Regions from separate parts of the Comamonas sp. UBA7840 genome, predicted to be linked through region 2. Evidence: riboswitches for the same ligand, from Rfam matches in the RefSeq annotation. Region 2 holds a riboswitch; each other region holds the start of a gene.
The links. A riboswitch is a leader RNA that binds a small molecule or an ion and turns the genes downstream of it on or off. The one in region 2 is predicted to bind cobalamin.
Positions count from the first base shown of each region.

Region 1: linked by a shared signal. The riboswitch ahead of nrdH (glutaredoxin-like protein NrdH) and the one ahead of B3R00_RS10550 (TonB-dependent receptor) in region 2 are both predicted to bind cobalamin.
Region 3: linked by a shared signal. The riboswitch ahead of B3R00_RS01730 (TonB-dependent receptor domain-containing protein) and the one ahead of B3R00_RS10550 (TonB-dependent receptor) in region 2 are both predicted to bind cobalamin.

Region 1 covers NZ_DLTI01000041.1:131,311-133,502, reverse strand. Annotated here, with positions in the region: gene nrdE (class 1b ribonucleoside-diphosphate reductase subunit alpha) at 1-125, opposite strand, end outside; gene nrdI (class Ib ribonucleoside-diphosphate reductase assembly flavoprotein NrdI) at 131-559, opposite strand; gene nrdH (glutaredoxin-like protein NrdH) at 561-785, opposite strand; cobalamin riboswitch at 958-1,194, opposite strand; gene B3R00_RS15310 (hypothetical protein) at 1,689-1,811, opposite strand; gene B3R00_RS15305 (hypothetical protein) at 1,842-1,967, opposite strand; partial or broken gene B3R00_RS15300 (short-chain fatty acyl-CoA regulator family protein) at 1,979-2,192, shown strand, end outside.
Region 2 covers NZ_DLTI01000027.1:6,066-8,257, reverse strand. Annotated here, with positions in the region: gene miaA (tRNA (adenosine(37)-N6)-dimethylallyltransferase MiaA) at 1-441, shown strand, start outside; gene B3R00_RS10555 (hypothetical protein) at 633-788, shown strand; cobalamin riboswitch at 848-1,071, shown strand; gene B3R00_RS10550 (TonB-dependent receptor) at 1,325-2,192, shown strand, end outside.
Region 3 covers NZ_DLTI01000008.1:35,373-37,564, reverse strand. Annotated here, with positions in the region: gene B3R00_RS01730 (TonB-dependent receptor domain-containing protein) at 1-998, opposite strand, end outside; cobalamin riboswitch at 1,067-1,309, opposite strand; gene B3R00_RS01725 (DUF904 domain-containing protein) at 1,482-1,694, shown strand; gene B3R00_RS01720 (cell division protein ZapA) at 1,691-2,192, shown strand, end outside.

The sequences.
Region 1 (2,192 bases), on a different contig from region 2:
TGCTGCAGAAAATATTGGCGTGCTGCCATGCGATCCGCATCAAACTGAATTTGGCCTTTGTCATCCGGCAAATTCAGCATGGCATTCAGCGCGTGAAAGTCCAGCTTGGTCGAAGTAGGGGTCATGGGGGTCATAACGCAGCGTCCAAGACGTTGGGAATAGGGTTAATGAGAAAGTGTTGGTCGATGTGCTGCAGGCGCTGCCAATCTGTGCTGGTGCCAGCCATCTCCACGCGGTGCAGCAAAGGCACTTGGCATTTGTGCGCAATCACGTCACCGGCTTGCGCAAAGGCAGTGCCGAAGTTGCGATCACCGCAGGCCACCACGGCGCGCAACCACTGGCGACGCTCCGGCGCGTTCAAAAAACGGATCACCGCCTTGGGTACGGCGCCTTTGCCTGCGGCATCACCAAAAGACGGTGTGACCAAGATGAAGGGGCTGGTGATGACGGGCATGTCGTCTTCCACCAGGAGCGGAATGCGCGCACCGGCCAGCCCGGCATTGCGCAGCAGTCGTTCGGTATTGCCAGTTTTGGAGGAGTAGAAGACCCAGCGCGCCATCTCAGGCGGTGGTCAGCGCGGAAAGGCGGTCAGGGCGGAAGCCACTCCAGTGCTCTTCTCCAACTTGCACCACGGGCACTTGGCGGTAGCCCCAGGACTGAATCAGGGTGGCTGCAGCGGTGTCTTGCGTCACGTCGATGACTTCGTACTCGGTGCCTTGGCGGTCCAGAGTACGCATGGTCATGGAGCATTGAACGCAATTGGGTTTGGAGAAAATTTTGATCATGAAGCCTACAGGAACTACCAAAACGGGCGCGGTGCAGGGCTCAGATGCAAGTCAGCACGCATGACGGCGCATTGCGCAGCAAAAGGCTGCGCCAAAGCATATGCGTGCAGAAGATGTACTGCCACCCAGGCGACCCCGCCTGTACAGATAAAGAAAACGCGGCAGCTAGGGCTGCAAGCGTTGCGTGTTGGCCGGTATCCAGACTGTGGGTAGGGGTGACACTCCTTCCCGAAGAACAAACCTCAGTGGCTGTCCGTGTCACTTTGCGTGCAAGCCAAACTTGCAGCGCACCGCACTTACTGTTGCGGGGGCAGTTCAGGTTAGGGCGCAGAACGAAGCGCCTCCTGATTCCCGTTTAACACCGTGTCTGAGGAGCTCAGATTGGTGCACCAACGCGTTCAATTCTAAGCCGAATCGCCGGGGTAAATCGCCTGGTGAGTCAGCCGGAAGAGGCGTGCGCAAAGCGCGCCAAAGTGGTATGGGTGGAGCTATTGGTGCCGCACATTTTAGGCAGAGGTGAACTTTTTTATTTGAATTCACGGGCTTGCACCATGAAAGAGTGCAGGGCTCCCGAGTCACTTTCGTTGTTTCGGGAGCCCATATAAATTTGCTTGGCGCTGCCTTTGGGGCCTATCTTTATAGGGGTAATCGGTAAATTCTCCGAATACTCTTGCACCAGCCACCGATGCAGGGAAGTTCCCCCGCGTCCGCTGACCACCAGCTTGCCTCGTGATGTCAGTGGTTTCAATGGTTTTGTGCTTTTTGGGCGTGATGCCTGCAGGCAATAAAAACTGCTTCTAGATGCCCTGGCGCTCAATCGTCACAGGTTGTTTCTTTGTTTGGATGTTGTGGAGTGATATAGGGCTTGAAGTCCAGCTGGTGGTCGCTGGCTGCTACCAAAACTTATTCATAGTCAAACACTTTTTCACACTGCAGCCCCGGTTTGAACACCGGATCGGGGGGCAGCAAAACAATTTCAAAATCCAGCAAGGCGCCGATGCCGCCAAACTGAAATTTCTGGCGCATGTTCACATCCCCATCTGGCGATCGTTGCAACTAAGGCTTCTTCACCTTGAGCAGCCATTGGTAGCTCGGGTCAAACTCCATGCCAATGCGCAGCGTGCCACATTCGCCATGTGCAAACTGGGTCAAGCGTTCTTCGGCCAGTTGCAGCTGCGGCAATACCCGCTGGGCGCCAGTCCGCGACGCGTTTTCACTTTTCCAAAACCGGTGGCACCTGCCCGATTTGGAATGTGTATGAGGCCTTCACCCAGCCTGGCCGCATCTTGCCGCAATTGGCCAGCATGCCCGACGGACGTGTGTATCTCTGGGTGGCAAGATGTATTCAAAAGGTTGGGATTTTCGCAGCCTAGAGGCAATCACACCGATTGGCATTGGGTGCAAATT
Region 2 (2,192 bases):
AGTTTTCACAATACAAAAAAGAGAGCTGCTGACGCAGAGCCTGCTTTCGATTGCACGCTTTTTTCCTTAGAACCCAATGACCGTGCCTGGCTGCACGCGCGCATTGCACAGCGCTACGACGCCATGCTGCAAGCAGGTTTTATCGACGAGGTGAAAGCCCTGCGCGCCCGCGGCGACCTGAACCCTGACCTGCCCAGCATGCGCTGTGTGGGCTACCGCCAAGTCTGGGAAGAGCTGGACTGGCAAGCGCGCAAAGGCACGCCCGACATCAATACGCACCTGGTGCGCGAAAAAGGCATTGCTGCTACGCGCCAACTGGCCAAGCGCCAAATCACCTGGCTGCGCAGCATGCCCCAGCGCCACCCGATTGCGTGTGACGACCCTCTGGCCACCATGAACGTGGTGCAAGCGGCCTTGGCCTGTATCCCACAGCGCGCGTAACGCAGACGCCCGGCCAAACCCCTGCACCCCAACCAAGCAAACCGAGGGCACCCAGGTTTGCAGAGCGTGCAAGGTATGCCCCCACCGACTACATACACATACACATGCGTATGCCAAGGCACGCGCCTGGATACGCCTGCTTACGCCACAGCCCGGGTGTTTCCGTTAGTCTTGACCCCAAAGGGCAAGCTATGAAACACCTTCACTTTCTTGGGATCGCCATCGCACTCACGCTGGGTGGCTGCGCGCACCGCGATTACTACCCCGCTTCTGATACGACCGCCAACACCCCCAGCGGCATCACGGTCTACGGGGAAGTCGATGCCAGCGTGGTGCATACGCGCTGAGTTTTTTCGCAACACCCATTCAGGCGACTAAGCTATCATCTCGCCGCTGCTCCATACAGGAGCAGTTTTTTCGTTATGGTGCCCAGCGCTTTTTCTAGCCTTGGGTTAAACGGGAAACAGGTGCGCCCTGTCCTTCGGAACTGGCAAAACCTGTGCTGCCCCCGCAACGGTAAGTGCGACTAACTGCATCATGCAACCACTGGAACATCTGTTCTGGGAAGGGGATGCAGCTGTTACCCAACAACGCACAAGCCCGGAGACCGGCCAGAACGTATTCAGGCGGATTTGCTGCGGGGTGGCGGCGACGAGCGCTTTGCAGCACTTTGAATTTGAAATAGCCCCCATTTGCACAGCGAATTCATATGCAAACACCGTATTTGCGGGGACGCAAAACGGTTTGATGGACTCATTTCATGCCATTCCAGCTCTCTCCATGCACACTTGCCATGTGTACGCTTTTGTCTGCGGCCACCTTCAGCACCCAGGCACAAGACAAACTCAATGCGCCAGTTCTCGTGTCTGCAACACGCATTGACATGCAAGATCAAGACGCGCCTTACGCCTCTGAGATTCATACCCGCCAAGACATTAATCGCTCGGGAGCCACTTCGCTCTACGACTATCTGGCGCAGCAAACTTCATTGCAAATATTGCCCAGTTACGGCAATCGCTATACCCCACAAATCAGTATGCGCGGCTATGGCAACGACGGCAACCAGAACGTTGTGCTCACAGTCAACGGCCGCCGACTCAACAATGTAGACATGATGCCCCAGCTCATTGGCTCCATTTCATTGAGTGATATTGAGCGCATTGAAATCACCAAAGGCAGCGGCTCTGTGCTGTTTGGCGATGGCGCAACTGCAGGCACTATTCAGATCTATACCCAACCCCGCGACGGTGCTTCGCTGGAGACTTACGCAGGCAATTACGGCCAGCGCGGAGCGATTGCGTCTGTGGGCGTGGTGCGTGAAAAATTTGACCTATCTGCAACGCTGGACCACGGCAAGACCAATGGTTTGAGCGACCAAGACCCGTCAGGCCATACCGACAGCTCGGAGGCCAATACATGGCGCCTTGCCGCAGGCGTCCAACCCCTGAATGGGCTGCGCCTGGACGTGGAAGCAGGCGCATCCAATATTGATACCCGCTACCCCGGCTCCCTGACGCAGACCCAATTCGATGCCAACCCCGGCATGAATAAAGGCAGCAAGTACACGCACCAGAAATTAGAGACTGAGCACTGGAGCGTGGGGGCTGACTACCAAATCAACCAACAGTGGAAAGCCACGGCGCGCCGCCACAATGAACAGAAGTCTTCGGTCTATCGCCCTGCAACGTCAGGTACCGACTACGACTACATCTCCAACGAACTGGCGCTGCAATACACGCACGATGCATTCA
Region 3 (2,192 bases), on a different contig from region 2:
GTGAGCTTCTGGTGCCTGCTGAGCTGGAAGTCGTTTTGCCACAAATAGGTATTCAAGCGGGTTTGGGTCTTCTCATTGGAGGGCAGCAACCGATAGTCGTCACTCGAGGTGTTCACCGTCACGGTGCTGCTGTATGCCGGCGACCACTGCGCGATCCAACTAGCGCCCACGCTTTGCATATCGCGCTTGTACTGCGCGTTATCTTTTTTCGTGCCGTTGTCGTAATCGCTGCGGCTGTCGGTCTTCATCCATTGCGCCTGAAGACGATGTGCCGCATTGATTTGCAAGCCCAGCTTGGCATTCAGGGCCGTGCGGCTGTAGCCATCCTTATCAGGATCTGCTTTGGCAACGGTTTTGGAGTTAAAGCCTTCGCTCCCTTCGCGCAGTGCGGACACGCTGTAATCCCACACCCCAGTGGCACCACTCACACCTGCCTCAGTGCGGTAAGTGCCATGGGTGCCATAGCCAACGCCGACAAACGGCTGAACGCCCGCTTCTCCTTGCTTGGTGAATAACAAAATCACGCCCGCCATCGAGTCAGAGCCGTAAACGGCAGCCGCCGGGCCCCGCAATATTTCGACACGATCAATCAGCGCCAGCGGTATGTTCTGCCAAGTCACCCCGCCACTGGTGGTTTGGCTGTCTAGACGTACCCCATCCAGATACACCGCCGTGTACTGCGTATTGGCACCCCGCACAAAGACGTTGGTGGTCGTAAAGGGGCCCCCAGTGGTAGTGATTTGGACGCCAGGCTGGCGTGAGAGCAGTTCAGCCACACTGTTCGATCCGCTGCGCTCAATCGCAGTGCGATCGACCACAGTCACATCGGCCAACACATCAGACAATCGCTGCTCCGCACGAGTGGCTGAAACCACCACCTCGTCCATAGAAGCAGCCACCGCCGGCGAACCAGGCACACCAAAAGCTGCAGCTGCCAATGCCACAGGACGCAAGGACAAGGCAGCACCGTGCAGGCGCTGCGCTACAAACAAAATCATTGGAAATTTTCGAGAAAACACCCGAGCCGACCTCCCCGCCGACCATGGGTAACACCGTACCCACATGCGTGGGCACACCGATGTTGGCCGGTATCCGGGCTGGCTCCTCAACACCATCGCCTTCCCAAATGCTTGTTCAAGGCACTCAGTGGCTTATGAGATGGTGTGTGCGTTACGTGCTAACGCCAAGAACTCACCGTTGCGGGGGCAGCGCAGGCTAGGAAGTGCTGAAGGCCAGCATCTCCACCCTGCTTCTCGTTGAACTGCAACCTGTGAACCAAGTTGCGGGCACCAACATATAGGCGCTGATTCTAATCACCCAAAACACATCTCAAACAGTAGTGCCCCTCAAGCCGCGAATACTCTACTGACTTCTAAGCTGAGTCATTGACAGCTTGAAACAAGCTTTTGTGGCCATAACCCGTGATCTGCCATAAATTTGCAATTCTCTCTGAGGGGGGCGCCCTACAATTGCGAGCATCCATGACGACGACATCCATTCTTGACCCCGTTGCTGAGCGCGTAGAGCTGCTGCTAACCAAGTACGAGGCTTTGGTGCAGACCAACCGCCTGCTCACCGAAGAAATTGAAGCTGTGCGCAAAGAGCGTGACTCCTTGCAATCTCGCCTCAAAGCAGCGCGTGCGCGCGTGGATGACTTGATCGAACGATTACCAGCCAACCGGGAGGCGTCTTGAGCCAGCTAGACACGCAAATCCTGCACCAACACTACGTGCTCTCCTGCCCAGATGGGCGAGAAGCACAGCTGTTAGAAGCTGTTGAGCGCGTGGATCAGCAATTTCAGCAGATGCTCGACACCACCAAGCTGCGCTCTAGAGAGCGTGTGGGTGTTTTGCTGGCTGTGAATTTGGCTTTTGAAAATTTGGAGCTTCGCCAACAACTCCAAGCCTTGCAGCAGCAGTTAACGCAACTGCAAGGCACCACGGATACAGCCCAAGCGGATGCTCAAGCAGAGCGCCTGCAAAACCTTGAAGCCCAACTGGCTCAGGAGCATGCAGCCGCCCGCCAGCTCACCCTGCGCCTGGATGAAGCGCTAGCTCTGCACGAAAAACCCACCACACCAACCAGCACAGAAGCTGCCTTGCAAGACCTTGCTGCCCCACCCGAGGCAAAAGAAGTCGCCGAGAGCTTGGTCACCAATTTAGACAACGCGAGTGAAGTGGACTTGCCTTTCG